DNA from 2 places in the Aeromicrobium sp. SP1 genome. Region 1 is predicted to be linked to the other one. Evidence: predicted binding sites of a transcription regulator. Region 1 holds the regulator's gene; the other holds the start of a gene.
The links. The regulator HrcA, encoded in region 1, represses chaperone genes, less so after heat shock. The targets are predictions, from matches to a motif close to TTGGCACTCGNNNNNNNCGAGTGCCAA.

Region 1 (15,022 bases):
TGCGCAACTTCTGCATCATCGCGCACATCGACCACGGCAAGTCGACGCTCGCCGACCGCATGCTGCAGCTGACCGGCGTCGTCGACGAGCGGGCCGCCCGCGCGCAGTACCTCGACCGCATGGACATCGAGCGCGAGCGGGGCATCACGATCAAGAGCCAGGCCGTGCGGATGCCCTTCGTGAAGAGCGACGGCGACGACGCGGGCACGGCGTACGTGCTCAACATGATCGACACCCCCGGCCACGTCGACTTCACGTATGAGGTCAGCCGGTCCCTCGCCGCGTGCGAGGGCGCGATCCTGCTGGTCGACGCGGCACAGGGCATCGAGGCCCAGACGCTGGCCAACCTCTACCTCGCGCTCGACGCGGACCTGCACATCATCCCGGTGCTCAACAAGATCGACCTGCCCGGCGCGCAGCCGGAGAAGTTCGCCGAGGAGATCGCGCACATCATCGGCGGTGACCCCGACGAGGTCCTGCGCGTCTCGGCCAAGACCGGTCAGGGCGTCGAGGCGCTGCTGAACAAGATCGTCGACGACGTCCCGCCGCCGTCCGGCGACCCCGACGCCCCGCCGCGCGCGCTGATCTTCGACTCGGTCTACGACACGTACCGCGGCGTCGTCACCTACGTCCGGGTGTTCGACGGCAAGCTCAGCCACCGCGACAAGATCAAGATGATGTCGACGGCCTCCGTGCACGAGATGCTCGAGGTCGGCGTCATCAGCCCCGAGCCGCTCAAGGAGGACCACCTCGGCGTCGGCGAGGTCGGCTACCTCATCACCGGCGTGAAGGAGGTGCGCCAGTCGCGCGTGGGCGACACGGTGACCTCCAGCGTCAGGCCCGCCACCGAACCTCTGGGTGGGTACGCCCATCCGAACCCCATGGTGTTCGCGGGGCTCTACCCGATCGACGGCGACGACTTCCCGACCCTGCGCGACGCGCTGGAGAAGCTCCAGCTCAACGACGCCGCCCTGCAGTTCGAGCCCGAGTCGTCCGGCGCGCTGGGCTTCGGCTTCCGCATCGGCTTCCTCGGGCTGCTGCACCTGGAGATCGTCCGTGAGCGGCTCGAGCGCGAGTTCAACCTCGACCTCATCTCGACCGCCCCGAACGTGATCTACCGCGTCGTGATGGAGGACCGCTCCGAGATCGTCGTCACGAACCCCAGCGAGTACCCCGACGGCAAGATCGACAAGGTCTACGAGCCGTTCGTCAAGGCCACGATCCTGGCTCCGTCGGACTACATCGGCGCGATCATGGAGCTGTGCCAGGCCCGCCGCGGCGTGCTCGAGGGCATGGACTACCTGTCCGAGGACCGAGTCGAGATCCGCTACACGCTGCCGATGGGCGAGATCATGTTCGACTTCTTCGACGCGCTGAAGTCGCGCACGAAGGGCTACGCCTCGCTCAACTACGAGGTCGCCGGCGAACAGGCCGCGGACCTCGTCAAGGTCGACATCCTGCTGCAGGGCGAGCCCGTCGACGCCTTCAGCTCGATCGTGCACCGCGACAATGCCTACGCCTACGGCGTGGCGCTGGCCGGCAAGCTCAAGGAACTCATCCCGCGCCAGCAGTTCGAGGTCCCGATCCAGGCCGCGATCGGCGCCCGCATCATCGCCCGCGAGAACATCCGTGCCCTGCGCAAGGATGTCCTCGCCAAGTGCTACGGCGGCGACATCAGCCGCAAGCGCAAGCTGCTGGAGAAGCAGAAGGAGGGCAAGAAGCGGATGAAGATGGTCGGCCGCGTCGAGGTCCCCCAGGAAGCCTTCATCGCGGCACTCTCGACGGGCGAGTCCCGGGTCACCTGACCACCAGGAAACTTCACCCACCCTTCACCCTGCGCTGGCCGGGAGGTCGGGCTGGTCCGATTGCGTCGGTGGCATGACTCGAATCGGGGGACGAGCAGCCCGGACTCTGCTCACCATGATCGCCGCCGGTGCCGTGTGCGCCGGCACCATGACCCCGGCCCACGCGGCCCGGGGTCACGAACCCCGCACCAGAACCGTCACCGTGCCGACCCTCGTGGCGCGAGCGACGTTGTCGGCCGACCACCTCGAGGCCGGGCCGCCGTCGGGGGCGAAGGCCACGGCCGCCAACGGTCGGCAGGGTCCGTTCGCCGGCCAGGTGATCCCGGGCTTCTCCGCCGTGATCGACAACGGCGACGGCAGTTTCTGGGGACTGCCCGACAACGGCTTCGGAGCCAAGGCGAACTCCAACGACTTCCTGCTGCGGATCTACCGCGTCACCCCGCAGTGGCAGACCGCGAAGGGCGGCACCGGCCGGATCCGCGTCGACCGGTTCGTCTCGTTGCGCGACCCCCGTCGCAAGGCCGGGTTCCCGATCGTCAACGGGGACACGAAGGACCGCCTGCTGACCGGCGCCGACTTCGACGTCGAGTCGATCGTGCGGGCGCCCGACGGCTCGTTCTGGATCGGTGAGGAGTTCGGCCCGTTCCTGCTGCACGTCAGCGCCACGGGCGTGCTGCTGGACACGCCCGTGCCGCTGCCGGGGGTGCAGTCGCCCTCGAACCCGCACCTGAGCGGGACGGCGAACCTGCCGAACTCGAAGGGCTTCGAGGCGATGGCCGGCAGCCGCGACGGCCGGTACCTCTATCCGGTGCTGGAGGGAGCGCTGAACGACGACACCCAGAAGCGGCGCCGCTGGATCCACGAGTTCGACACGGTCAGGAACCGGTACACCGGCGCGACGTGGGCGTACGAGGTCGACACCGACGCCAACCTCGTGGCCGACGCCTTCACGGTCGGTCGGCACGAGCTGCTCGTCGCCGAGCGCGACGACTTCGAGGGCGACCAGGCCGTGACCAAGAAGGTCTACCGGGTCGACCTCGACCACCGGGACCGCAGCGGATTCGTCGAGAAGGAGCTGGTGCTCGACGCGTTGAAGATCGCGAATCCGAGCGGGATCGGCGCCGGCGACGGCTACGGGACGGGGGACCCGTTCTCGCTGCCGGTGCAGTCCTTCGAGACGATCGTGCAGTTGAAGGACGGCCGCCTGCTCATCGCGAACGACAACAACTACCCGGGCAACGACGCCCGCGTGCCGGGCACGCCGGACGACACCGAGATCGACATCATCGACCTGCGACGCGAGCGGGTCGCCGGGACCGGTGAGACCGTCATCGCCCACCGGGGGGCCTCGGGCTACCGGCCGGAGCACACGCTCGCCTCGTACGCGCTCGCGATCCGCCAGTGCGCCGACTTCATCGAGCCGGACCTCGTCGCGACGAAGGACGGGGTCCTGGTCGCCCGGCACGAGAACGAGATCGGCGGCACGACGAACGTGGCCGACAAGCCGGAGTTCGCGAGTCGCCGGGCGACCAGGACGATCGACGGCCGGGCCATCACCGGGTGGTTCACCGAGGACTTCACCCTCGCCGAGCTACGGACGCTGCGCGCCAAGGAGCGGATCCCCGGCACGCGGCCCGGGAACGCGGCGTTCGACGGGCTGTACCCGGTGCCGACGCTCGACGAGGTGCTGGACCTGGCCCGGCGGTCGCGCACGTGCGACGGCCGCACGGTCGGGGTCTACCCGGAGACCAAGCATCCGACGTACTTCGACTCGGTCGGCCTGTCGCTGGAGGAGCCGCTCGTGAGGGCGCTCGGCGAGGCGGGGCTGGACCACCGAGACGACCGCGTGTTCCTGCAGAGCTTCGAGACGCAGAACCTGCGCGAGCTGCACCGGCTCAGCCGGAACCGGATCGTGCAGCTGGTCGACTGCAGCGGAGCGCCGTACGACCTCGTCGCCGCCGGCGATCCGCGCACCTACGCCGATCTGGTGACCCCCGACGGACTCGCGGCGATCGATCGGTACGCGGACGGCGTGGGCCTGTGCAAGAACGTGATGATCCCGCGCACGGCCGACAACCGGTTGAGCGAGCCGACCTCCGTCATCCGCGACGCGCACCGCCGTGGGCTGACGGTGCACGGCTGGACGTTCCGGCGCGAGAACACCTTCCTGCCCGCCGAGTACCGCAGCAGCGACGACCCGAATGCGGTGGGCGATCTCGTCGGGGAGATCCGGGCCTTCCTCGCGGCCGGAATGGACGGGTTCTTCACCGATGATCCCGACCTCGGGGCGGCCGCGGTCGCGGGCTGACACCGATGGTGGGTGGGTCCGGCCGCGGGAAAACCGTGGTGGGACCCACCTACCGCCCGGTAGGGTGACGGCCATCACATCCTTCCTCCGACCGTCCCCGGGAGAACATTTCATGGCCGTCGCCACCGCCGACCAGCTCAAACTCATCGAGAACCGACCCCGCAACGTGGGCGAGATGTTCTACGACCGCGTCGAGAAGTCCGGACCCCGCGAGGCGTTCCGCTTCCCCGACGAGAACGAGACGTGGCACTCGATCACCTGGTCCGAGACCGGTGACCGCGTCACGAAGATCGCCGCGGGCCTCGTCGCCCTGGGCATCGAGCCCGAGGAGCGCGTCGCGATCGCGTCGGGCACGCGCATCGAGTGGATCCTGTCCGACCTGGCGATCAATGCCGCCGGTGCCGCGACGACGACCGTCTACCCCAGCTCGGTGGCCGACGACGTGGCCTACATCCTGGCCGACTCCGACAGCCGGGTGGTCTTCGCCGAGGACGACGAGCAGGTCGCCAAGCTGCGCGAGAAGCGGTCCGAGCTGCCGAGCGTCGAGAAGGTCGTCGTCTACGACGGCGAGGCCGACGGCGACTGGGTGATCTCGCTGGACGACCTCGTCCTGCTCGGTGAGCAGCGGCTCGCCGACGAGCCGTCCGTCGTCCGCGACCGGGTCGCGGCCACGACGCCGGAGTCGCTCGCCACCTTGATCTACACGTCCGGCACGACGGGCCGCCCGAAGGGCGTCCGGCTGACGCACGGCGGCTGGACGTACGAGGGCACGGCCACCGCGGCCCAGGGCATCATGTCGATCGACGACCTGGAGTTCCGCTGGCTGCCGATGGCGCACTCGTTCGGCAAGGTCCTCATGACGACGCAGCTGGCGGTCGGGTTCCCGTGCGCCGTCGACGGCCGCGTGCCCAAGATCGTCGACAACCTCGCGGTCGTGAAGCCGACCTTCATGGGCGCGGCACCGCGCATCTTCGAGAAGGCCTACGGCCGCATCGTCGGCATGATGGAGGAGGAGGGCGGCCCCAAGCTGAAGCTCTTCCGCTGGGCCGAGGGCGTCGGCCTCAAGGTCTCGCGGCTCGAGCGCGCGGGTCGCTCCGTGCCGCTGCCGCTGAAGCTCCAGCACGCGGTCGCCGACAAGCTCGTCTTCACGAAGGTCCGCGAGCGCTTCGGCGGTCGGGTGCGGTTCTTCATCTCCGGCGCGGCCGCCCTGTCGACGGACATCGCCGAGTGGTTCCATGCCGCCGGCGTCCTGATCCTCGAGGGCTACGGCCTGACCGAGACCTCCGCGGGATCGGTCGTCAACCATCCTGACGACTTCCGGATCGGCACGGTCGGCCAGGCGTTCCCCGGCACCGAGCTCAAGATCGCCGAGGACGGCGAGATCCTCATCAAGGGTCCCGGCGTCATGCTCGGCTACCACAACCTCGAGTCCGAGTCGGCGTCCGCGCTGACCGAGGACGGCTGGCTCGCGACGGGCGACATCGGCGAGCTCGACGCCGAGGGCTTCCTGCGGATCACCGACCGCAAGAAGGACCTGTTCAAGACGTCCGGCGGCAAGTACGTGGCGCCGTCGCACATCGAGGGCACGTTCAAGGCGGTCTGCCCGCTGGCCAGCCAGATGATCGTGCACGGCAACGAGCGCAACTTCTGCTCGGCGCTCATCACGCTCGATCCTGACGCGGTCGCGCTGTGGGCCGAGGGCCACGGCATGGGCGGCAAGTCGTACGCCGAGGTCGTCTCGTCCGACGCGATGCAGGCGCAGATCGCCAAGGACGTCGAGGAGCTCAACAGCAAGCTGAACCGCTGGGAGACCATCAAGAAGTGGAAGGTCCTGGACCACGACCTCACAGTCGAGTCCGGCGAGATCACGCCCAGCCTCAAGGTCAAGCGTCGGGTCGTGGAGGAGAACCACCGAGAGATCCTCGAGGGCTTCTACGCCTGACCGCCGACCGCCGCGAACGCCACCCTCCTAGGCTGGGAGGGTGGCGTTCGGCATCTACCTGCACGTGCCGTTCTGCTCCGTGCGGTGCGGCTACTGCGACTTCAACACGTACACGGCCGACGACCTCGGCGGACCCGAGGTCTCGGGCGCGTCCCGCGCGACCTACATCGACGCGGCCCTCGGCGAGCTCGAGCTCGTGCCGGAGCGGACGGTCGACACGGTCTTCGTCGGTGGCGGCACGCCGACCCAGCTCGCGTCGGCGGACCTCGTGCGCTTCCTGAGGGCGGTCGACGACCGGCTCGGACTGGCGCCCGGCGCCGAGGTCACGACCGAGGCCAATCCCGACAGCGTCACCCCCGCCTCGCTCGCCGAGCTGCGGGCCGGCGGCTTCACTCGGATCTCGTTCGGCATGCAGTCGGCGGTGCCGCACGTGCTGCGGGTCCTGGACCGCACGCACGACCCCGAGAACGTGCCGCGCGCCGTCGCGTGGGCGCGCGAGGCCGGGTTCGAGCAGGTCAGCCTCGACCTCATCTACGGGTCGCCGACCGAGTCGGTGGACGACTGGCGGCGCACCGTCGAGGACGCCCTCGCGATGGAGCCCGACCACGTCAGCGCCTACGCCCTGATCGTCGAGGACGGCACGGCCTTCGCCCGCAAGGTCCGTCGCGGCGAGGTCGTCATGCCCGACGACGACGAGACGGCCGACAAGTACCTGCTCGCCGACGACCTGCTCGCGGCGGGCGGCCTGCGCTGGTACGAGCTGTCGAACTGGGCCACGAACGACGCGGCGCAGTGCCGCCACAACATCGGCTACTGGAACGGCGGCCAGTGGTGGGGGATCGGGCCCGGCGCCCACTCGTTCGTCGACGGCGAGCGCTGGTGGAACGTGAAGCACCCCGCCGCGTACGCCCAGCGCCTCGCGGCGGGCGAGTCGCCTCGGGCCGACGGCGAGCGGCCGGACGCCGAGGCCCGACGCCTCGAGGACGTCATGCTGCGCATCCGACTGGCCGAGGGCATCGAGACCCGGCTGCTCGGCGACGTGGCCCCACTCGTCGCGGCCGGCTGGCTCGAGGCGGCGGGCGACCGCATGGTTCTCACGCGGACCGGCCGGCTCATGGCCGACCGCGTCGTGCTCGAGGTCGTCGGCGAGTAGCGCGCACGGCGGGACCCGGAGGGGATACGTTCGGGCCATGACCGGCGACGCAGCCGAGCTGCCCTCCGCAGCGTACGGCGTCCATTCCGAGGTCGGCCGTCTGCGCAAGGTGCTGGTCTGTGCGCCCGGGCTGGCGCACGAGCGCCTCACCCCGTCGAACTGCGACGAGCTGCTGTTCGACGACGTCCTGTGGGTCGAGAAGGCGCAGGAGCACCACCGCGAGTTCGTCGATGCGATGCGCGATCGCGGCACCGAGGTGCTCGAGCTGCACGAGGTGCTCGCCGAGACCATGGCGATCCCCGAGGCGAGGTCGTGGCTGCTCGACCGCAAGATCGTGGCGAACGAGGTCGGCCTGGGCCTCGTGGACGAGACCCGCTCGTTCCTCGACGAGCTGCCCGACGCCCGGCTCGCGCGCTACCTGCTGGGCGGGATGACGACCCACGACCTGCCGCACGAGCTGAGTGCGGGGATGGACGACCTCGTCCGCAACGCCCAGGGCGGCCACGAGTACCTCATGCCTCCGTTGCCGAACACGCTCTACACGCGCGACACGACGTGCTGGATCGGGTCGGGTCTGACGCTCAATCCGCTCTTCTGGCCGGCCCGTCACGACGAGACGATGCTGATGAAGGCCGTGTACGACTTCCATCCGCAGTTCGTCGGCTCGACGGTCTGGTGGGGCGACCCGGAGCTGGAGTGGGGCGCGGCGTCGATCGAGGGCGGCGACGTCATGGTGCCCGGGAACGGCGTCGTGCTGATCGGCATGGGCGAGCGCACCTCCCGGCAGGCCGTGACCCAGGTGGCCAAGGTCCTGTTCGACACCGGGACCGCCCACGTCGTCGTCGTGGCGGGCCTGCCGCGGCTGCGCGCGGCCATGCACCTCGACACGGTGTTCACGTTCGCCGATCGCGACCTCGTCACGATCTACCCCGAGATCGTCGGGGCGATCCGCACGTACACGCTGCGTCCCGGCGACGACGGCGGCCTCGACGTCACGGCCGAGCAGGACGGGTTCCTCACGGTCGTCGCGCGCGAGCTGGGCCTGCGCGACCTGCGCGTCGTGGAGACCGGCGGCGACTCCTACGACTCGGAGCGCCAGCAGTGGGACGACGCGAACAACGTCGTGACGACCTCGCCGGGGGTCGTGTTCGCGTACGACCGGAACACCCCCACCAATGCGCTGCTGCGCGATGCGGGCGTGGAGGTCGTCGAGATCGTCGGCGCCGAGCTGGGTCGCGGTCGCGGTGGCGGCCACTGCATGACCTGTCCGATCATCCGAGACCCGCTCGATGACTGAGGACGCCCCTGACCTCGGCGGGCCGCTCGAGCCGGCGCCCGAGCCGAAGCGCCGATGGGTCCGGCTGGCGCTGATCGCGGTCCTCGTGGTCGTCATCGTGCTGGTCATCCGAGGGCTGCTCGGCGACGTCGACTGGGCCAAGGTCGCCGATGCGATCGGCCGGCTCGAGTGGTGGCAGTTCGCGCTGCTCGTCGTCGTCCTGCTGCTCCGGCAGTTCCTCAACGCCATGCCGCTGGCCCTGTTCATCCCCGGCTGCACGCCGTTCCGGGCGATGCAGAACGACCAGGCGGCGATCCTCATGACGACCGTCGCCCCGCCGCCGTCGGACATCGTCATGCGGCTCGCGATGTTCACGTCGTGGGGGATCCCGTCGACGTCGGGTCTGGCCGGCACCGTCATGAACACGCTGTCGTTCTACGTCGTGCGCTTCGGGGCGCCGCTGCTCGGCGTGCTCGTGATGCTTCTGCTGGGCACGTTCCACCTCGGCGAGTTCGTGCCTGCCGTCGTGAGCGGAACGGTCAGCGTCGCACTGCTCACGGTCGTCTGGCTGGCGTTCCGCGGCGAGGCGTTCACGGTCGGGCTCGCGCGGCGACTGGGCCGGTTCGCCGTCCGGATCCGCCCCACGGTCGATCCCGACGGGTGGTCGGCCTGGGCCACCGACTTCCGGGGCCGAGTGGTCGACCGGGTGCCTCGGGCCCTGCCGCGCTCACTGCTGGCCCTCGTCGCGATGGTCGTCGTCGACGCGGCCCTGATCGTCATGTCGATCCGCTTCGTCGGGGTGACCGCGACCGAGGTCCCTGCGATCGACGTGCTCGTGGCGTTCCTCGTGGCCTACCCGCTGACGCTGTTCCCGTTCTCGGGGCTGGGCATCCTCGACGCCGTGGTGGTGGCCACGCTGCTCGCGATCGACGCGGGTGCCGACGAGGCCGCATTGCTTGCCGGGTTCGTCGTGTGGCGCGTCGTCACGATCCTGGGTCCGATCGTGCTCGGGCTCATGTCGGTCGGCCTGTGGAAGTGGCAGCTGGCGCGCCGTCCCTCGTCTACGGCTGGGTGACGAAGTCGATCAGTTCCTCGACGCGGCCCAGGAACGCCGGCTCGAGGTCGGTCCACGACCCGACGCGGCCGAGGATGTGCTTCCACGCCCGGGCGATGTCCGCCTGGTCGGCGTGCGGCCAGCCGAAGGCCGCGCACACGCCGTGCTTCCACTCGGTGCCGCGGGGGATCACGGGCCACGCGGCGACGCCGAGGCGGTCGGGCTTGACGGACTGCCACACGTCCACGAAGGGGTGACCCACGACGAGGGCGTGCGGGTTCGTGATCGCCGCGGCGATCCGGGACTCCTTCGAACCGGGCACGAGGTGGTCGACCAGGACGCCGAGCCGCCGTTCGCGCGTCGGAGCGAACTCGCGCACGACCTGCTCGAGGTCGTCGATGCCGCCGAGGTACTCGACCGCGACGCCCTCGGCGCGCAGGTCGTCACCCCAGACCTTCTCGACCAGCTCGGCGTCGTGACGGCCCTCGACGAAGATCCGGCTGGGCAGTGCGACTCTCGCCCGGGTGTCAGCCGCGACGCGCGAGCCGGAGGCCGTGCGCGTCGGTGCCGCCGGACCCTTCGGAGTCGGTGCCACGAGGACGACCGGCCGGCCCTCCACGAGGAAGCCGGGTCCGAGGGGAAAGACCTTGCGGGTGAGGTGGCGGTCCTCCAGCTCGACGGTGCCGAGGTCGCGCTCGACCCGCATGACCTCGCCGACGAAGCCCGTCGTGGCCTCCTCGACGACGAGACCCGGATCGGCGGCCTGCTCGGTCGAGCGGCCGCGGGCGGGGCGACGCCAGTCACCGGAGAGGACGTCCGAGCCGTAGCGATCAGCCACCGAAGAACACCCCGAGCAGCCGCTGGTGGAAGGCCTCGACGTCGTCGCGCGTGCCGCTGTCGATCGTCTCGTCCACGATGAGGCCGACCGCGAGGTCGACTGCCGTGGGCCACGACTCCGGGACCGTGTCGGGCACGTCGTCGCCGACGAGCGCGCCGAGCGCCACGACGGGGGACTGGCCGGGCCGGGTGACGACCATGACGAGCTCGCCACCCTCCGGTCCGTGGCCCAGGTGCGAGACCTCGACGAAGGCATCGCCCACGGAGGTGGCCCAGACCGACACCATCGCACCGCCGCGCGACTCGTGCGCGATCGTCGTGCCGTCGGGCCCCGTGACCGCGTAGGGGGTGTAGACGAGGACGTCGTCCCCGTCGCTGACCTCGATCGCGCCGTCGGGGCGCACGGAGACCTCACTCACCCCGACAGGCTTTCACGGGGGTCGTGACGGCGAGCGAAGCCACACCGGTCGGTAGACTGGCACTTGACCACGGCGAGTGCCAGACCCCCCGACGAGACCCAGGAGGTGCCTCATGACCGAGGACCGCCGCCTGAACGTGCTGCGCGCCATCGTCGAGGACTACGTCGCGACGCAGGAGCCGGTGGGATCGCGGGCCCTGCTCGAGCGGCACCAGCTCGGTGTCTCGTCGGCCACGATCCGCAACGACATGAGCGCGCTCGAGGACGAGGGCTACATCACCGCCCCGCACACGAGCGCCGGCCGGATCCCGACCGACAAGGGCTACCGGCTGTTCGTCGACCGGCTGGCCGAGGTCAAGTCCCTCTCGCCGGCCGAGCGCCGCGCGATCGAGACCTTCCTGTCCGGTGCGGTCGACGTCGACGACGTCGTCATGCGCAGCGTCAAGATCCTCGCCCAGCTGACGAACCAGGTCGCGATCGTCCAGTACCCCTCGCTGACGCGCTCCACCGTGCGCCACGTCGAGCTGGTCGGACTGGACGGGGCGCGCGTCCTCGTGGTCGTCATCACGAGCAGTGGACGGGTCGAGCAGCGCATCGTCGAGCTCGTCTCGACGCCCGGCGAGCAGCTGCTGGCCGACCTCAAGTCGCGCATCGTGCGCGCGACGCTGGGCGAGCGCCTGCCCGAGGCGTCGATGCGCCTGGCCGAGCTGATCGAGACCTTCGAGGCCGACGACCGCCCCGTCGTCTCCGCGATCGTCACGACGCTCGTCAACACGTTCTCCAACGAGCGCTCCGACGAGCGCATCGCGGTCGGCGGCACCGCGAACCTGGCGCGCTTCGGCGCCGACTTCGACACCGCGATCCGGCCCGTGCTGGAGGCGATGGAGGAGCAGGTCGTGCTGCTGCACCTGCTCGGCGAGGCCACCACCGGCCCGCGCGTGCGGATCGGCCTCGAGACGGGGCACGAGAATCTTGTGGGGACCGCGGTCGTCTCCAGCGCCTACGGGTCCGACGGCGAGTCGCTCGCCCACCTCGGCACCGTGGGCCCGACCCGCATGGACTACCCCGCCACGATGGCCGCCGTCGGCGCGGTCGCCCGCTACGTCGGCCGCATCGTCGGGCACGGCTGAGAGGACCTGGGAAGGTACATGGCACAGGACTACTACGAGCTGTTGGGCGTGTCCCGGGAGGCGACTCCCGAGGAGATGAAGAAGGCGTACCGCCGACTGGCCCGCCAGCTGCACCCGGACGTCAACGACGCGCCGGACGCGTCCGACCGCTTCAAGGAGGTCACGACGGCCTACGAGGTGCTGTCGGACCCGCAGAAGCGCTCGGTCTACGACCGCGGCGGCGATCCGCTGTCGGCCGGCGGCATGGGCGGCGGCTTCGGCCAGGGCTTCAGCTTCGACGACATCATGGACGCGTTCTTCGGCCAGACGCAGGGCCGTGGTCCGCGCCCGCGCACGCAGCGCGGTCAGGACGCCCTCCTGCGGCTCTCGATCAGCCTCGCCGAGGCCGCCTTCGGCATCACGCGCGAGATCAAGGTCGACACGGCCGTCACGTGCGACGTGTGCCACGGCACGGGTGCGAACGCAGGCTCCGAGCCGGTCACGTGCAGCACGTGCCACGGTCACGGCAACGTCCAGCACGTCCAGCGGTCGCTGCTCGGCGACATCCGCACGTCGCGGCCGTGCCCGACGTGCCACGGCTACGGCACCGTGATCCCCGACCCGTGCCGTGAGTGCGCCGGCGAGGGCCGCGTCCGCTCGCGTCGCAGCCTCCAGGTGAACGTGCCCGCCGGTGTCGACGACGGCAACCGGATCCAGTTGGCCGGCGAGGGCGAGGTCGGCGCGGGCGGTGGCCCGGCGGGAGACCTCTACATCGAGATCAAGGTGGCCGGCCACCCCGTGTTCACGCGGCACGGCGACTCGCTCGTCTGCCAGGTCACGGTGCCGATGACCGCCGCGGCGCTCGGCACCCGCATCGACCTGCCGACGCTCGACGCCGAGCGCACCGACCTCGAGGGTCTCGACCAGACCGTCGGCATCGACATCCCCGCCGGCACCCAGTCGGGCGAGACCGTCGTGGCCCGTGGCCACGGCGTCCAGCGCCTGCGCGGCTCGGGCCGCGGCGACCTCACGGTCCAGGTCGTCGTCGAGACTCCTCGCGACCTCGACGACGAGCAGCGCGAACTGCTGGAGAAGCTCGCCGTCGCCCGCGACGAGGAGCACCCCGACCCCGTGCTCGGCCACTCCTCCCGCTCCGTCTTCGGCCGCATCCGCGACGCCTTCAAGTAGGCCGGGCCCGCGCGGGTGCCGGTTTACCACGGTCCCTTGGTTCGTCCCCTCCTCCCTCGGTGAACTCACCGAGGGAGGACAGGAAGTGCCGGGGGAGGACGGCGGCTGCAGGTCGCTAGAGTCGGCGCATGGCTGCTGACTGCATCTTCTGCAAGATCGTCGCGGGCGAGATCCCGGCGGAGATCGTCGCCGAGACCGAGCACACGATCGCCTTCCGCGACATCAACCCCAAGGCTCCGGTGCACGTGCTCGTCGTCCCCAGGGTGCACGAACGCGATGTCGCGGCGCTCGCCACCGCCGAGCCGGCGATCGCGGCCGAGCTGCTCGCGCAGACGCGCGTGATCGCCACCCAGGAGGGTTACGAGGACTACAACCTCGTCTTCAACACCGGCGCGAACGCCGGCCAGACCGTCTTCCATGCCCATGCCCACGTGCTGGCCGGGGTCGACGTCTCGAAACTCTTCCTCGCCTGAGTACCTCCCTTGGCACTTCCGCTCCTCCCTCGGTGAATTCACCGAGGTAGGACTGGACGAACCAAGGGACCGTGGTAAACCGTCACCCCACCCCCCACTCGCGCGCAGCCGGTAGAATCGACGGCATATGACTGACGACTCCACCGCGGCGCGGCACACCTTCTCGATCCCCGTCTCGATCCCGCTCGTGTCCCTCTTCGGTCCCGCGGACGAGTTCCTGCGGCTCATGGAGTCCTCGTTCGAGGCGCAGATCCACGCGCGAGGCAACGAGGTCACGGTGACCGGCGACCCGGCCGAGGCGGCCCTGGTCGAGCGACTGGTCGACGAGCTCGTGACGATCGTCCGCACGGGCCAGGCGCTCACCGCCGAGACGGTCGAACGCTCCATCGCGATGCTCCGCGCCGAGACGCAGGAGCGTCCCGCGGACGTCCTGAGCCTCAACATCCTGTCCAGCCGCGGCCGCACGATCCGACCCAAGACGCTCAACCAGAAGAAGTACGTCGACGCGATCGACCAGCACACGATCGTGTTCGGCATCGGCCCGGCTGGCACCGGCAAGACCTACCTCGCGATGGCCAAGGCCGTGCAGGCGCTGCAGGCCAAGGAGGTCACGCGCATCATCCTGACCCGGCCCGCGGTCGAGGCGGGGGAGCGGCTCGGCTACCTGCCCGGCACCCTCAGCGAGAAGATCGACCCCTACCTGCGCCCCCTGTACGACGCGCTGCACGACATGCTCGATCCCGAGTCGATCCCCAAGCTGCTCACGTCCGGCGTGATCGAGGTCGCGCCGCTGGCCTACATGCGCGGACGGACCCTGAACGACGCGTTCATCATCCTCGACGAGGCGCAGAACACGACGGCCGAGCAGATGAAGATGTTCCTGACCCGACTCGGCTTCGGCTCCAAGATGGTCGTCACCGGCGACGTCACCCAGGTCGACCTGCCCGGTGGTGCGACGAGCGGCCTGCGGGTCGTGCGGGACATCCTCACGGACGTGCGCGACATCCACTTCTCGATGCTGACCAGCCACGACGTCGTCCGCCACAAGCTGGTCGGTCGCATCGTCGCGGCGTACGACGACTACGAGGCCACGGGCCGTCGCCACCAGGGATCGGGAGAACATGACCGTCGACGTTCTCAATGAGTCCGGGGTCGACGACGTCGACGTCGCCGGCCTCACGTCGCTGTGCCGATTCGTCATGCGGCGCATGCGGCTGCACCCGCAGACCGAGATGACCCTGCGCCTCGTCGACACCGAGACGATCGCCGTCCTGAACGAGCAGTGGATGGGCAAGAAGGGGCCGACGGACGTGCTGTCGTTCCCGATGGACGAGCTCACCCCCGGCCGCGACGACCGCGAGGCCCAGGATCCGGGCTACCTCGGTGACATCGCCCTGTGCCCCCAGGTCGCCGAGCAGCAGGCCCCCGCGGCCGGCCACGATCGCGACGACGAGATGGC
Region 2 (15,022 bases), 260 kb from region 1:
GGCCCGCGGCGGTGATCCGGACGAAGCGGCCGTTCTCGCGCAGCTGCGGGATCGTGTGCGCACCGACGTAGAACATCGACTGGTGCAGGCCGCCGATGAGCTGGTGGGAGACCGTCGAGAGCGGACCGCGGTAGGCGACACGACCCTCGATGCCCTCGGGCACGATCTTGTCGTCGCTCGTGACGTCGGCCTGGAAGTAGCGGTCCCGCGAGTACGACTTCTTGCCGCGCGAGGCCATCGCGCCGACCGAGCCCATGCCCCGGTAGCTCTTGTACTGCTTGCCCGAGACGAAGATCAGCTCGCCCGGGCTCTCCTCGCAGCCGGCCAGCAGCGAGCCGACCATGACGGACTCGGCTCCCGCGACGAGCGCCTTGGCGATGTCGCCGGAGTACTGCAGGCCGCCGTCGGCGATGACCGGCACGTTGGCCGGACCCGCGGCGAGCGAGGCCTCGTACACCGCCGAGATCTGCGGGACGCCGACACCGGCGACCACGCGGGTGGTGCAGATCGAGCCCGGCCCGACGCCGACCTTGACCGCGTCGACCCCCGCGTCGACGAGCGCCTGGGCCCCGGCGCGGGTGGCGATGTTGCCGCCGATGATCTGGACGCCGTCGAAGGCGGAGTCGGCCTTGAGTCGGCGGACCATGTCGAGCAGCGCGCGGGCGTGGCCGTGGGCGGTGTCGACGACGAGCACGTCGACCCCGGCCTCCATGAGCCGGCCGGCGCGGTCGAAGGCGTCGCCGAAGAAGCCGACGCCGGCGCCGACGAGCAGGCGGCCGGAGGCGTCCTTGCTGGCCAGCGGGAACTGCTCGGACTTGACGAAGTCCTTGACCGTGATGAGGCCCTGCAGCTTGCCCTCGTCGTCGACGATCGGCAGCCGCTCACGCTTGTGCTGGCGCAGCAGCGACGAGGCGTCCTCGCGCGAGATGCCGACGGGTCCGGTGATCAGCGGCATGGGCGTCATGACGTCGCCGACGTAGGTCGTGGCCCACTCCTTCACCGGGGTGAAGCGCAGGTCGCGGTTCGTGATGATGCCCAGCAGCGTGTCGTCCTCGTCGACGACCGGAAGGCCCGAGACGCGGTACTCGCCGCAGCGCTCGTCGAGCTCCTCCAGGGTGGCCTTCGGGCCGATCGTGACGGGGTTGGCGATCATGCCCGTCTGGGTCCGCTTGACGAGGTCGACCTGGTACGCCTGGTCCTCGGTCGAGAGGTTGCGGTGCAGGATGCCGATGCCGCCCTCGCGGGCCATCGCGATCGCCATCCGCGACTCGGTGACGGTGTCCATCGCCGCCGACAGCAGCGGGATCCGCAGCGAGATCTCGCGCGTCAATCGAGTCGTCGTGTCGACCTCGCTGGGGATGACGTCGGTCTCGCCGGGAAGCAGCAGGACGTCGTCGTAGGTCAGACCGAGATCAGCGAACTTGTCGGGGATGCCCACCATGGCCCGAGTCTACCGGCGCGATTCGCCACTTCCGAACCCGGCGGATGTGATCTCGATACGCCGCTCGCTCCGCTCGCGAGCTACTCGATCACCGAGGGCTCGGGGCGAGACGGCGTATCGAGATCACGCGTCAGTGGACCGAGGTGGCCGCGCTGACCTTGAGCATCTCGTCGACGGACTCGAACTTGACCCGCGGGCGGCCCTGCTTGCGGCCGCGCTTCTCCTCGGCCTTCTCGATCGCGAGCATGCGGCGGCGGCCGACGACGTGGTCGACGCGACCGCGCACGAACGGCCCGAACGTGGCACGTCGCCGGGGCGCGTGCGGGACCAGGTCGGCGTTCGCGTCGGCCACGAGCGACGCGATCGTCTCGTGCGCACACGTCCGGTTGGCGCCGATGCCGCCGTTGGCGCCGCGCTTGATCCAGCCGACGACGTACGTGCCCGGCACGGGCTGCCCGGTGACGGGGTCGATGACGCGTCCGTGGTCGTTCGGGACGGTGGCCGTGGCCTCGTCGAACGGCAGCCCCGGGATCGGGGCTCCGCGATGGCCGGTGGAGCGGATCAGCGTGCCGCACGGCACCGTGACGGCCTCGTCGGCCACGCCTGTCGGCGCGACCTGCACGGCCTCGACCCGGTCGTCGCCCTCGACCGCCACGACCTGGCGACCGAACGCGAAGACGAGCCGACGGTTGCCCGCCGGCGCGACCGTGAGGTCGACGTCGAGCAGCGGCAGTGCGGCGAGCACCTCGGCGTTGCTCTCGGGCGCGGCCACGGCGAACTCGGCCTCGGTCGCGTCGTCGCGCGCGACGACGACGTCGATCCCCGCGGGCATCATGAGCAGCTCGGGCCGGGTGAAGGCGGCCGCGGAAGGGCCACGGCGACCGAGCAGCACGACCTCGCGCACGTTGAGCCCGCGGAAGGCGGCGAGCGCGTGGTCGGCCATGTCGGTGCGAGCCAGCACCTCGGGGTCCTCCAGCAGGAGCCGGGCCAGGTCGAGGGCCACGTTGCCGTTGCCCACGATCACGACCCGGTCGCCCTCGACCCGGATGCCGTCGGCCGGCACGTCGAGGGCGCCGTTGTACCAACCGACGACGTCGGGCGCCGGGTACACGCCCGGCGTCTGCTCGCCGGGGACGCCGAGCTCGCGGTCGAGGCGGGCGCCGACGCCGTAGATCACGACGTCATGGTGCTGCAGGACCTGCTCGTGGGTGATGTCACGACCGACCTCGACGTTCATCAGCACCTTCGTGCGCGGGTGCTTGAACGCCCAGTCGAACAGGCTCTGGAACTGCTTCGTCTCCATGTGGTCGGGCGCGACGCCCCCACGGACGAGGCCGCCGGGGACGGGCAGCTTGTCGATCATCGTGATCTTCGCGTCGGTCGACAACAGCAGCTGTCGCGCCGCGTAGGAGGCCGCCGGACCTGTGCCGACGATCGCGACCGTCAGCGGCCGCACCAGGTCGCCGCCCATGTCGTCCCACGTGTGCGTCTGGGGGTTCAGTCGCTCGGGTCGTCGCTCGTAGTACTCCGCGTTGAGCTGCGCGAAGACCTGCTCCGCGCCGCGCAGGAGGTCGATCGACTTCGGCGACGACACCGGACACGCATCGGTGCACGCGCCGCAGTCGATGCAGGACCGCGGGTCGACGTAGAGGATGTCGGCGGTGCCGAAGTCCGGCTCGTCGGGCGTCGGGTGGATGCAGTCGACGGGGCACACCGAGACGCACGAGGCGTCCTTGCAGCAGGACTGGGTGATTGCGTAGGCCATGGTTCAGGCTTCCCGAGAGTCTTCCGTGGCCTCAGAGCATGTGGACGGTGCGGTAGATCCGCATCGACGTGGGAGTCAGCAGCTGGGCCTCGGACAGGAAGTCCATGAGGTGCACGCAGCTCATCCGCATGAGGTTCTGGTGGTGGACGTTGCCCTTCGCCGCCTCCTTCGCCTCCCGCGGGTCGAGGCCGACGTTGGCGTACACGTCGTCGTTGACGAGCGACTCGACGATGATCGCGGCGACGATCGACGTGATCATCGCGCCGAGGTGACGGCGGACCTTCGACTTGCCGGCGAGGTGGTCGATGATCTCCATGCGCGCGAACTTCATGTGGCGCGCCTCCTCGACGACGTGGATCTTCGAGGTGGTGCGCACCTCCTCGAGCACGCTCTCGCCGCGCATCCAGTCGCGCTGCATGATGTCGAGGACCTCCTCGGCGACGAGGATCGCGGCGTAGCACTGCTCCGGCGGGGCGATCGTGCGGAAGGCGCGGGCAAGCTCGTGGAAGAGCCGGCGCGGGCGGTAGTGCGGGACGCCCATCTTGGAGCACGTCTTGCTGAACATGAGCGAGTGGCGGCACTCGTCGGCGATCTCGGTGAGCGCGAAGCGGAACTCAGGGTCGCCGTAGTCGGCCGAGTACTGCGAGCGCAGCACCATCGACTGCAGCATCGTCTCGAACCAGATGCCGGTGCTCATGATCGAGCCGACCTCGTGGCGCGTCAGGTCGCGGCGCTGGTCCTCGGTCATCCGGTCCCACAGGTCGGTGCCGTAGAGCGTCGACCACTCCGGGTTGAGGCCGTACTTCTTCTCGTCCAGGGGCTTGGCCCAGTCGATCTCGCGGTCCGGGTCGTACGACAGGACGGCGGACGACTCCAGAAGACGCTCCAGTTCGGTGCCCTTGTCGATGGACTGGCGGAACTCGACGGCGGCGCGATCGTCGATGACGGTCATGGCGGACTCCTCGGACGGAAACGATGTGACATTCGGAATGTAACATACGGCGTGACTTGCGTCACGAGATTCGAAACACTCGATGACGCCTCGCCGCGCTTCACCACAGAAGTCACAGGAGAGCACTCAGGCCACAGCCCGCGTGCGGCCCTAGTCCGTGGCGGCCCACGCGAAGAACTCGTCGGCGGCCAGCACCGGCGTGCCGTACTCCTTGGCCTTGCGGGCCTTGCCCGACTGCGTGCCGACCTCGGCGACGACGAGGACGTCGCAGCGGGTCTTCGTGACGCTGTTCACGGGCAGCAACCCGTGCTCGACGGCGAGCCGGGTCATGTCCTCCCGGCTCCAGACCCGGCCGTCCGGACCGATCGCTGAGCCCGTGAAGCACACCCTCGCACCCGCCACGAGGATCTCCCCCACCTCGGGATCTGCGGCGGCCGCCACCACGTCCTCGGCGAAGGCGACCCCGAGCCACTGCTCGACCCTCCGCAGGCGCACCAGGAGCTCGGGCGAGAGCCGGGACGCCCTCGTGGCCACGGTGGCCAGCCGTTCGGCCACCGCGGCGCCGGCCACCCGGCCCGCCCCGTCGCGCGGAGCGGCGGGCAGGTCGCCGACCTCGGCGCCGTCGAGCAGGAGGCGACCGATCGTGCGGCCGACCTCGGCGACCGCCGACAGGGTCGGCATCGCCTCGGAGTGCGGTGTCTCGGCGTCGCCGTCGCGGGTCAGCAGGTAGCCGGGGGCGTCCTCGACGAGTCCCGCGAGCGCGAACGGGGTGCCGGTGCCCAGCGCGTCCCCGAGCCGGTCGTGCGCGGCGAGGGCAGCGCGAGCGCTGTCCAGGGCGTGCGTCGACCGCCACGCCCTGCGCTCCGTGTCGATCAGCGAGGAGGCCGGCACGTCGACGCCCAACGGCATCGGCAGCACCCGCTTCAGTCGCTTGAGCTCGAAGTCGACCTTGCCCAACTCCTCGTCGACACCGATCCCCACGGGCGTGAGACCCTCCAGCAGCGGTGCGAGCGTCGCCCACGCCTCGGGCAACGTCGGTGCGAGCAGCACGTCGTCGGCCGTGATCGCATAGGCGGAGCGGGCGTCGGCCAGATCGCGCTCGGGGTTCACGAGCGTGCTGATCGCCGTGCCGTCGTCGAAGGCCACCGCGAGCTCGACGGGGCGCGGGCGCGAGAACGTGCCCTCGTCGCCGACGCACGAGATCGCCAGGGCGCAGAACCGGGTCGGGCCGGCGAGATCGGTCGACTCGTGCAGGTAGCGGACGATCCGACGGTCCGTGCGCAGGTGCCGCGGCTCGATCGGTCGCTTCAGGACGAGTCCGTCCAGCGTCGTGGCGCGGCTCAGCGCGACGTAGGCCTGGCCCGCGGCGAAGACGCCGCCGGTGAGGTCGACGACGAGCCGCTCCAGCGTCTGGCCCTGGCTCTTGTGGATCGTGATCGCCCACGCCAGCTTGAACGGCAGCTGCGTGTAGGTGCCGACGACCTCGCTGGTCATCCGGCCGTCCTCGACGACCGGACGCAGGACGTCCCACGCGAACGGCCCCACCGTCGCGGTGCTGCCGTCGCCGAACTCGACCTCGACCTCGAGGTCCCCGTCCACCCGCTCGACACCGCTCACCCGGCCCAGCGTCCCGTTGACCCACCGGTCGCCCGAGTCGTTCGACAGCATCATGATCTGCGCGCCCACCTTGAACGCGAGCACGCGATCGGTCGGGGCGTCGAACAGCGAGAGGTCCCCGGACTCGACGGCGACGCTCTCCACGACCTCGCCCGGGAGCTGCTCGAGGCGCTGCCGGTTGCGCGCCGTGACGATCCGGTTCGAGGGAGCGAGGGTCAGCCACAGCTCGTCGTCCGGCGGCTCGAAGTCCGGATCGACCCGCGCGTTCAGGTCCGCCTGGGCGTGGTCGAGCAGCACGCCCTCGCGCACGGCGTTGAGCAGTCCGGTGAGCCGCTCGTCACCGAGCTGGCGGAACACCGTGGTCAGCGCGACCGTCGGGAAAGCCGCCCGGTCGAAGGCGTGCGCCGAGAAGAAGTACGGCGTCTCGTAGTGCCCGGCGAAGTGCGACGTCAGCGAGTCCTCGACCACCGGCGGCAGTTGCAACAGGTCGCCGACGAGGACGACCTGCACGCCGCCGAACGGCGTCCCGGGCCGCGGGCCGAACCGCTCCAGGGCGGCGGCGAGCATGTCGAACAGATCGGCCCGCACCATCGACGCCTCGTCGACGATCAAGGTCTGCAGGGACTTGAGCGTCCGCGCGAACCGCATCGGGCGGTAGTCGCCCGAGCGCACGTCCTCCAGCGATGTCGTCGTCCGGAACGAGAACAGCCGATGGATCGTGAAGCCCTCGACGTTGAGGGCCGCGATGCCGGTCGGCGCCACCACGACGACGCGACGGTCCGTCCCGGCCATGAAGTGCCGGATCAGCGTCGACTTGCCCGTGCCGGCCTTGCCCGTGAGGAACAGGTGGCCGCCCGAGTCGAGGACGCCCCGCGCACGCTCGAACTCGGCCGTGATCGTGAGGCTCATGTCGCGGGAAGGCTATCTGGTGGTCCCGGGACGCACGAAGACCCCGGACCGGAGTCCGGGGTCTTCGTGTGACGGTGGTCGGTCAGTGGTTGTGACCGGCGTGGGCGTCGCCCTCGTCGTCGGCCGGCTTGTCCACCACGAGCGTCTCGGTGGTGAGCAGCATGGCCGCGATCGACGCCGCGTTCGCGAGCGCCGACCGGGTCACCTTGACCGGGTCGAGGATGCCCTGCGCGAGCAGGTCACCGTACTCGTCCGTGGCCGCGTTGTAGCCCTCACCGGACTCGCGGACCTTGGCCACGACGACCTCGCCGGAGACGCCGCCGTTGCGGGCGATCCACTCCAGCGGGGCGTCGGCGCCCTTGCGGACGATGCGAACGCCGAGGGCCTCGTCGCCGGACAGGTTCAGGTCCTTGTCCAGCACGCCGACGGCGTGCACGAGGGCCGAGCCGCCACCGGGGACGATGCCCTCCTCGATGGCCGCGCGGGTCGCCGAGACGGCGTCCTCGATGCGGTGCTTCTTCTCCTTGAGCTCGACCTCGGTGGCCGCGCCGACCTGGATGACGCACACGCCACCGGCCAGCTTGGCGAGCCGCTCCTGCAGCTTCTCGCGGTCCCACTCGGAGTCGGTCTGCTCGAACTCGGCCTTGATCTGGGCCACGCGGCCCTCGACCTCGGCCGTGTCGCCGCCGCCGTCGATGATCGTCGTGTCGTCCTTCGTGACGACGACGCGACGCGCCGTGCCGAGCACCTCGAGGCCGACCTGGTCCAGCTTGAGGCCGACGTCGGGGGTGACGACGGTCGCGCCGGTCAGGGTCGCGATGTCCTGCAGCATCGCCTTGCGACGGTCGCCGAAGGCCGGAGCCTTGACCGCCACGGAGGTGAACGTGCCGCGGATCTTGTTCACGACGATCGTCGAGAGCGCCTCGCCGTCGACGTCCTCGGCGATGATGAACAGGTTCTTGCCGGACTGGACGACCTTCTCCAGCAGCGGCAGGAGGTCGGCGATGGCCGAGATCTTGCCCTGGTTGACGAGGATGTAGGGATCGTCGAGGACGGCCTCCATGCGCTCGGTGTCGGTGACCATGTACGGCGACAGGTAGCCCTTGTCGAACTGCATGCCCTCGGTGAACTCGAGGTCGGTGCCCATGGTGTTGGACTCCTCGACGGTGATGACACCGTCCTTGCCGACCTTGTCGAACGCCTCGGCGATGAGCTCGCCGATCACGGCGTCACGGCTCGAGACCGTGGCGACGGCGGCCATGTCGGAGACCGAGGCCACCTCACGAGCCCGCACGTGCAGCTCGTTGGTCACGGCCTCGACGGCCGCCTCGATGCCCTTCTTGAGGCCGACCGGGTTGGCACCGGCCGCGACGGCCCGCAGGCCCTCGTGGACCATGGCCTGCGCGAGCACCGTGGCGGTGGTCGTGCCGTCACCGGCGATGTCGTTGGTCTTGGTGGCGACCTCCTTGGCCAGCTGCGCGCCAAGGTTCTCGAAGGGGTCATCGAGCTCGATCTCACGGGCGACGGAGACACCGTCGTTCGTGATGGTCGGGGCGCCCCACTTCTTGTCGAGGACCACGTAGCGGCCCTTCGGGCCGAGGGTCACCTTGACGGTGTCGGCGAGCTTGTCGACACCGCGCTCGAGGGCGCGACGAGCGCTCTCGTCGAATTCCAGGATCTTGGGCATGGGTGCTCCAGCCGCCGATCAGGCCAGGACCGCGAGGACGTCGCGGGCGTTGAGGATCAGGTAATCGGCGCCGCCGTGCTTGACCTCGGTGCCGCCGTACTTGCTGAAGAGCACGCGATCGCCGACGGCCACGTCGACGGGGATGCGCTCACCGGAGTCGCTGACGCGACCGGGGCCCACGGCGACGACCTCGCCCTCCTGCGGCTTCTCCTTGGCGGTGTCGGGGATGACGAGCCCCGACGCGGTGGTCTGCTCGGCCTCCGCGGCCTTGATGACGATGCGATCTTCGAGCGGCTTGATGGTGACCGACACTGGTCGACCTCCCCTTTCGGATGGGTGAAAGAACGTCTGGCACTCGTGACGTCAGAGTGCCAGTCGTCAGCGTAGCACCGGCTGGCACTCGACCCAACAGACTGCTAACTGGGCGGGACGCGCTCGCTTCGCTTCGCGCTCGATTCCGGCTCCGCAGAGCTCCGCCGGGCCCGCCCACTCGGGCTTCGCCCTCGTCAGGATCCCCGGTGGTGGTCGTCGCTGACAGACTGCCCTCGTGGACGTTGCGACCTTCGAGCAGTTGCTGGGCCCCGTAGGACAGGCGCTGCTGGCCGAGGTCCACGAGCGGGCCGGGATCGAGTCCGACCTCGCGCTGGGCACCCGGCTGCGGCGCGACCATCCCGTCGACCTCGTGGCCGCCGCCGTGACCCAGAACCACCTGCGCGGCAAGGCCGCGGCCAAGTTCGGCGCCGATGCCGCACGCATGTACTTCACCCACGACGCGCTGGAGCAGGCGACGCGCCGGCCGGTCGCGGCCCACCGCGCCCAGCGCCTCGCGGAGCTCGGCGCGACCGCAGTCGCCGACCTCGGCTGCGGCATCGGGGGCGACCTCGTCGCGTGCGCGCAGGCCGGTCTGGCCGTGCGCGGCATCGAGCAGGACCCCGTGCGCGCTGCGATCGCGCGAGCGAACCTCGACGCCCTCGGCCTCCGCGGCACGGTCGAGGTCGGCGACGCGACGACGGCCGCGATCGCGGACGCCGAGGTCGCCTTCGTCGATCCCGCGCGACGCGACGGGCGCGGACGGACGTTCGGTCTCGACGGCCTCGTCCCCTCGTGGGAGTTCGTGACCGACCTGCTGCGGGGGCGTGCGCTGGCCAAGGTCATGCCCGGGATCGCGCACGACGCCGTGTCGCCGGGCGTGCAGCCCGAGTGGGTCAGCGACGGCGGCAACCTGGTCGAGGCGTGCCTGTGGGGCGCGGGCTTCGACCTCGAGGCGACCCGGCGCGCGACGGTCCTGCCCGCCGGGGCGACGCTGACGTCGCGAGGCGAGGTCGCCGAGGTCGGCACGCCGCTGTCGCACCTCGTCGAGCCCGACGACGCGGTGATCCGCGCCGGGCTCGTGGCCGAGCTGGCGCAGGACCTCGGCGGACGACTGCTCGATCCGCACATCGCGTGGGTCACCACCGACACGGCGTACGACGGCCCTCTCGGCCGGTGCTTCGAGGTGGTCGAGGAGCTGCCGTTCCGCGAGAAGCCGCTCAAGGCCGCCCTCCGGGCCCGCGACGTCGGCACGCTGACGGTCAAGAAGCGCGGGGTCGACGTCGTCCCGGAGCAGCTGGTCCGCCGTCTCGGGCTAAAGGGCGCGATCACCGCCACCGTGGTGCTCACCCGCGCCGCGGGCGAGGGCGCCGCGTTTCTCGTCCGCCCGCTCCGCTGAGAGCGACCAGTGCCGCGCGTGATCGCGGTACGGTCGGGCCATGGGCGGGCGAGTCGACCTCAACGCGGACCTCGGCGAGTCGGCCGAGCGCTGGCGGTCCGGCGAGGACGAGCGGCTGCTCGGACTCGTCACGAGCGCGAACGTGTGCTGCGGCGCGTACGCCGGCGACGACGACCTGATCCGCGCGACGTGCGCGGCCGCCGTCGAGCACGGCGTCGCGATCGGCGCGCAGGTCGGCTACCGCGACCGCGAGGGCTTCGGTCGGCGTGCCGTGGACCTGCCTCCTCGTGACCTCACCGAGGAGGTGCGCCGGCAGGTCGACCACCTGACCGAGCTGGCGGACGCGGTCGGCGGCATCGTCACCTACGTCAAGCCGCACGGCGCGCTCTACCACCGGATCTCCCACGACGAGGGCCAGGCCGCCGCGATGGTCGAGGCGATGCTCGTCGACGCCGCTCCGCTGTCCCTCGTGGGCATGCCCACGTCGCTCGCGCTGCGGTTCGCCGAGGCCGAGGGGGTCCCGATCGTCCGCGAGGGCTTCGCCGACCGGGCGTACGACGACGAGGGCGGGCTCGTCCCCCGCGACCGGCCCGGCGCCGTGCTGACCGACCCCGACGCGGCGGCGGCCCAGGCACTCTCCCTGCTGGGGGCCGTCGACTCGATCTGCGTCCACAGCGACAGCCCCGGCGCCGAGCGCCTGCTCGCGCGGGTACGCGCCGCCCTGGAGTCCGCCGACGTCAGCGTCCGGTCCTTCAGCTGACATGCGCGTCCTGCCCTGCGGCGATCGTGCCGTCCTGCTCGACTGCGACGACGCCGATGAGGCGCGCCGTTGGCAGGCCGCCCTGCGCGACCGGGTGCCCACCGCCCTCGGCGCGACGACCGTCCTGCTGCGGGGTCGCCCGGCGGAGCTGCGTTCCCTCGTCGCCGCGACGGACGTCAGCCACGTCGCGGCGCCGTCGGGACGCGAGGTCGCGATCGAGGTCGTCTACGACGGGCCGGATCTCGCGGACGTCGCACGGCACTGCGGACTCGGGGTCGACGAGGTCGTCGCGGCCCACACCGGCACGACCTGGACCGTCGGCTTCGCCGGGTTCGCACCCGGCTTCGCCTACCTGACCGACGGCGACCCACGCCTGCACGTCCCGCGACTCGAGCGGCCTCGGCCACGTGTCGAGCCCGGGTCGGTCGGCCTCGCGGGACCCTTCAGCGGGATCTACCCGCGGCCCTCCCCCGGCGGCTGGCAGCTGATCGGCCGGACCGACGCGCCGCTGTGGGACCTCGACCGCGAGCCTCCCGCGCTGCTGCAGCCCGGCGACACCGTCCGCTTCGTGGAGGTGCGCCGATGAGCCTGCGCGTCCTCGAGCCCGGCCCGCTGGCGCTGGTGCAGGACCTCGGCCGACCGGGACTGGCCCACCTCGGGGTGGGTCCGTCGGGGGCCTTCGACCGGCGCGCCCTGCGCGAGGCGAACTCCCTCGTCGGCAACCACGAGGACCACGCAGTGGTCGAGGCGCTCGGTGGCGGCCTCGCGCTCGTCGCGACGGCGGCGCACGTCGTGGCCGTCACGGGTGCCACGGGTCCGGTGCTCGTCGACGGACGACCCGTCTCCGCGGGACGGGCCCTCGCGCTGCACCGGGGCGAGGTGCTGCGACTCGGCGCGCCCGTCGTGGGCCTGCGGTGGACCGTGGCGATCGCGGGTGGATTCGAGGGGCCCGCCGTCCTGGGCAGCCGCTCGTTCGACACGCTCGCCTCGCTCGGCCCCGCGCCGCTGGGGGTCGGTGCCGAGCTCGCCGCCGGTCCGGATCGGGGCCGTTCGTCGACCGACACCTTCCCGGCCTACCTGCCCGCTGGCGAGCTCGTCGCGCGCGTCGTTCCCGGACCGCGCGACGACTGGTTCACCCCGGCGGCCCTGCACAGCCTGCTGACGACACCGTGGCGGGTCGATCCGGTCTCGGACCGGATCGGGGTGCGGCTCGACGGTCCCGCGCTCGAGCGCTCACGCCCGGGCGAGCTGGCGAGCGAGCCCGTGGTGCGCGGCAGCATCCAGGTGACCGGGTCGGGTCGGCCCGTCGTCCTCGGCCCCGATCACCCCGTGACCGGTGGCTACCCCGTCATCGCGGTCGTCGCCGACTCCGACACCGACCTGCTCGCCCAGGTGCGCCCCGGCGACGTCGTGCGGTTCCGCCGCCACCTCGGGTGACCGAGCGCGTCCTCAGGCGACGATGCGGGTGACCGGCAGGCCGGAGTCGACCGGGAGGTCGAGCGGCGAGGGCGCGATGCCACGGCGGACCACCTCGGCACCGAGCGCCGCGACCATCGCGCCGTTGTCGGTGCACAGCGACGGCGGCGGGATGCGCACGTCGACGCCGGCCTGCTCCGCGCGCTCGAGGACGAACTGGCGAAGTCGGCCGTTGGCCGCGACGCCGCCACCGAGGATCAGCCGCGGCACGTCGTGGGCCAGGCAGGCCTGGATCGCCTTGCGACTCAGGACGTCGCACACCGCGTCCTGGAACGAGGCGGCGATGTCGGCGACGACGACCTCGCGGCCCATCCGCTGCTCGTGCTGGACGTGGCGCGCCACGGCGCTCTTGAGGCCGGAGAACGAGAAGTCCCAGCGGTAGCGGTCGAGGTCGCGACCCGTGGTCAGTCCGCGCGGGAAGTCGATCGCCTTCGGGTTCCCCTCGCGGGCGACCCGGTCGATCTGAGGACCGCCGGGGTACGGCAGTCCGAGCAGGCGCGCGACCTTGTCGAAGGCCTCGCCCGCGGCGTCGTCGATCGTGCCCCCGAGCAGCGTGATGTCGGTGGCGATGTCGTTCACGAGCAGCAGCTCGGTGTGACCGCCGCTGACGAGCAGGGCGATCGTCGGCTCGGTGTAGCGGCCGTGCTCCAGCTGGTCGACCGCGACGTGGGCGGCGAGGTGGTTGACCCCGTACAGCGGCTTGTCGTGGGCGAGCGCGAGCGCCTTCGCCGCGGCCACGCCGACCAGCAGCGCACCGGTGAGGCCCGGCCCGCTGGTGACCGCGATGGCGTCGACGTCGCGCACGTCGAGACCCGCCTGCGCGTAGGCCTGCTCGAGCGTGGGGACCATCGCCTCCAGGTGCGCGCGACTGGCCACCTCGGGAACGACTCCGCCGAACCGCACGTGCTCCTCGACACTCGACGCGACGGCGTGGGCCAGCAGGGTCGTGCCCCGCACGATCCCGACACCGGTCTCGTCGCACGACGACTCGATGCCCAGGACCAGAGGTTCGCTCACCGCACCATTGTGCCCGGTGGGCGCCGTCAGTCCTGCTGCGCCCGCTTCGCCACGCGCGCGGCCAGTTCCTCGGCGTCGAGGCGACGGGCCTCCTCGGGCGTGGGAGCCGTGCCGCCGTACCGGGCCGGGGCCCACCACTGACCCTCCGGCGAGATCGGGTACTCGCGGATGGCCTTGTCGAGCAACTCGCTCATCGCGAGGTGCAGGGCCGCCGTCTCGGCGACGGGGTCCTCGCCCGTGACCGGGATCGGCTCGCCGACGTGCAGGGCGACGGTCCTGCCGCGGCCCCACAGGTCGGACTCGTGGTCCTTCGTCTTGAGCAGCTGCGTGCCCCACACGATCATCGGCACGAGCGGGACCCCCGCCTCGGCCGCCATCCGCACGGCCCCCGTCTTGAGCTGCTTGACCTCCATCGAGCGGCTGATCGTGGCCTCGGGGAAGATCCCGACGATCTCGCCGGAGCGGGCGTACTCGACGGCGGCGGCCATCGAGGCCTCGCCCTGCGCCCGGTCGACCGGGATGTGGTGCAGCGACCGCATGATCGGCCCGGAGACGCCGTGGTCGAAGGCCTCCTTCTTGGCCATGAAGCGCACGAGCCGCTTGGACGGCTGGGCGGCCAGGCCGTTGAAGACGAAGTCGACGTAGCTGACGTGGTTGGAGGCCAGGATCGCGCCACCCTCACGCGGGATGTGCTCGGTTCCGGACGTCTGGAACTTCATCCCGAGCACCTTGAACAACGACTTCGCCGTGACGATGATCGGCGGGTACGTCAGGTCGCGCATGGGGGAACCCTAGTGCACGTGCGACGACCCGGAGGAGACGCGAGAACGGCTCAGTCGTCGTCGCCCACGATGTGCACGGCGGCCTCCTCGGCGCTGGCGCCGGCACCGTCGACGCCGACGTCCGAGCCGAACAGCTCCGAGACGACGTCCTCGCCGCTGCCCGTGCCGGGCTCGACGAGGCGACCGGACCGGCGTGAGCCGACCTCGCCGTCGTCGAGGTCGTCCTCGTGCCACTCACCCTCGGGGTCGAGGTCGGGCTCCTCCTGCGCGAGCCGCTGCTCGAAGGACTCGCCGACGACGGCCTCGTCGGCGGTCGTGCCGAAGCCCTCGCCGGCCGACCAGCGCTCGGGGGCGCTGAGGCCCTCGTCCAACGGATCGCGAGTGTCGCGTCCGAGCAACGTGTCGTCGTCCTGGTCCTGGCTCATGTACTGGGCGGGGGCCGGGGCTCGGTTGCGCGGATCACTCATGACTCCAGACTGCCACGCAATCGGGGGCACGCACGTCAATCGCGCAGACGGACCGCCCTGGCCACGAGGCCGGCGACGACGACGACGATGACGAGCACGAGGATCCACGCGAGCCGCTGCGCACCGCCCGTGAACACGGCCAGCAGCGCGGTCATCCCGATCGTCGCCCAGACGGTCGCCCAGATCATCGCGCCGGGCACGAGGCCCGTCAGGTACCGCGGGAAGGGCATCCGCGCCAGGCCCGCGGCGAGGTTCACCGCGGTCTGGGCGCCGATGGTGAAGAAGCTCAGGGTGACCGCCGGCGGACCCCACCGCTCGACGGTGCGCATCGCCGCGAGCGTGCGCTCACCGGGTTCGCGGCGATGCACCACTCCGGCCGCGATCGCCCGTCCGATCCCGTAGGTGCCTCCGGCGCGCAGCAGCACGATCACGAAGAACAGG

Region 2: the regulator HrcA is predicted to act here: its motif matches at 8,765-8,791, upstream of groES (co-chaperone GroES).

The regions. Positions count from the first base shown of each region.
Region 1 is NZ_JBQVVK010000001.1:1,866,217-1,881,238, reverse strand. Features, by position in the region: gene lepA (translation elongation factor 4) at 1-1,805, shown strand, start outside; gene ACT26F_RS09260 (esterase-like activity of phytase family protein) at 1,921-4,113, shown strand; gene ACT26F_RS09255 (AMP-dependent synthetase/ligase) at 4,226-6,055, shown strand; gene hemW (radical SAM family heme chaperone HemW) at 6,096-7,208, shown strand; gene ACT26F_RS09245 (arginine deiminase) at 7,246-8,505, shown strand; gene ACT26F_RS09240 (lysylphosphatidylglycerol synthase domain-containing protein) at 8,498-9,559, shown strand; gene ACT26F_RS09235 (DUF3097 domain-containing protein) at 9,546-10,376, opposite strand; gene ACT26F_RS09230 (hypothetical protein) at 10,369-10,794, opposite strand; gene hrcA (heat-inducible transcriptional repressor HrcA) at 10,907-11,923, shown strand; gene dnaJ (molecular chaperone DnaJ) at 11,942-13,090, shown strand; gene ACT26F_RS09215 (histidine triad nucleotide-binding protein) at 13,219-13,563, shown strand; gene ACT26F_RS09210 (PhoH family protein) at 13,691-14,707, shown strand; gene ybeY (rRNA maturation RNase YbeY) at 14,685-15,022, shown strand, end outside.
Region 2 is NZ_JBQVVK010000001.1:2,126,358-2,141,379, forward strand. Features, by position in the region: gene guaB (IMP dehydrogenase) at 1-1,441, opposite strand, end outside; gene ACT26F_RS10455 (FAD-dependent oxidoreductase) at 1,572-3,206, opposite strand; gene ACT26F_RS10460 (AurF N-oxygenase family protein) at 3,238-4,158, opposite strand; gene ACT26F_RS10465 (AAA family ATPase) at 4,309-6,684, opposite strand; gene groL (chaperonin GroEL) at 6,767-8,371, opposite strand; gene groES (co-chaperone GroES) at 8,390-8,683, opposite strand; gene ACT26F_RS10480 (class I SAM-dependent methyltransferase) at 8,919-10,079, shown strand; gene ACT26F_RS10485 (LamB/YcsF family protein) at 10,120-10,839, shown strand; gene ACT26F_RS10490 (5-oxoprolinase subunit B family protein) at 10,841-11,425, shown strand; gene ACT26F_RS10495 (5-oxoprolinase subunit C family protein) at 11,422-12,276, shown strand; gene tsaD (tRNA (adenosine(37)-N6)-threonylcarbamoyltransferase complex transferase subunit TsaD) at 12,289-13,332, opposite strand; gene ACT26F_RS10505 (lysophospholipid acyltransferase family protein) at 13,359-14,114, opposite strand; gene ACT26F_RS10510 (DUF5709 domain-containing protein) at 14,165-14,581, opposite strand; gene ACT26F_RS10515 (DedA family protein) at 14,617-15,022, opposite strand, start outside.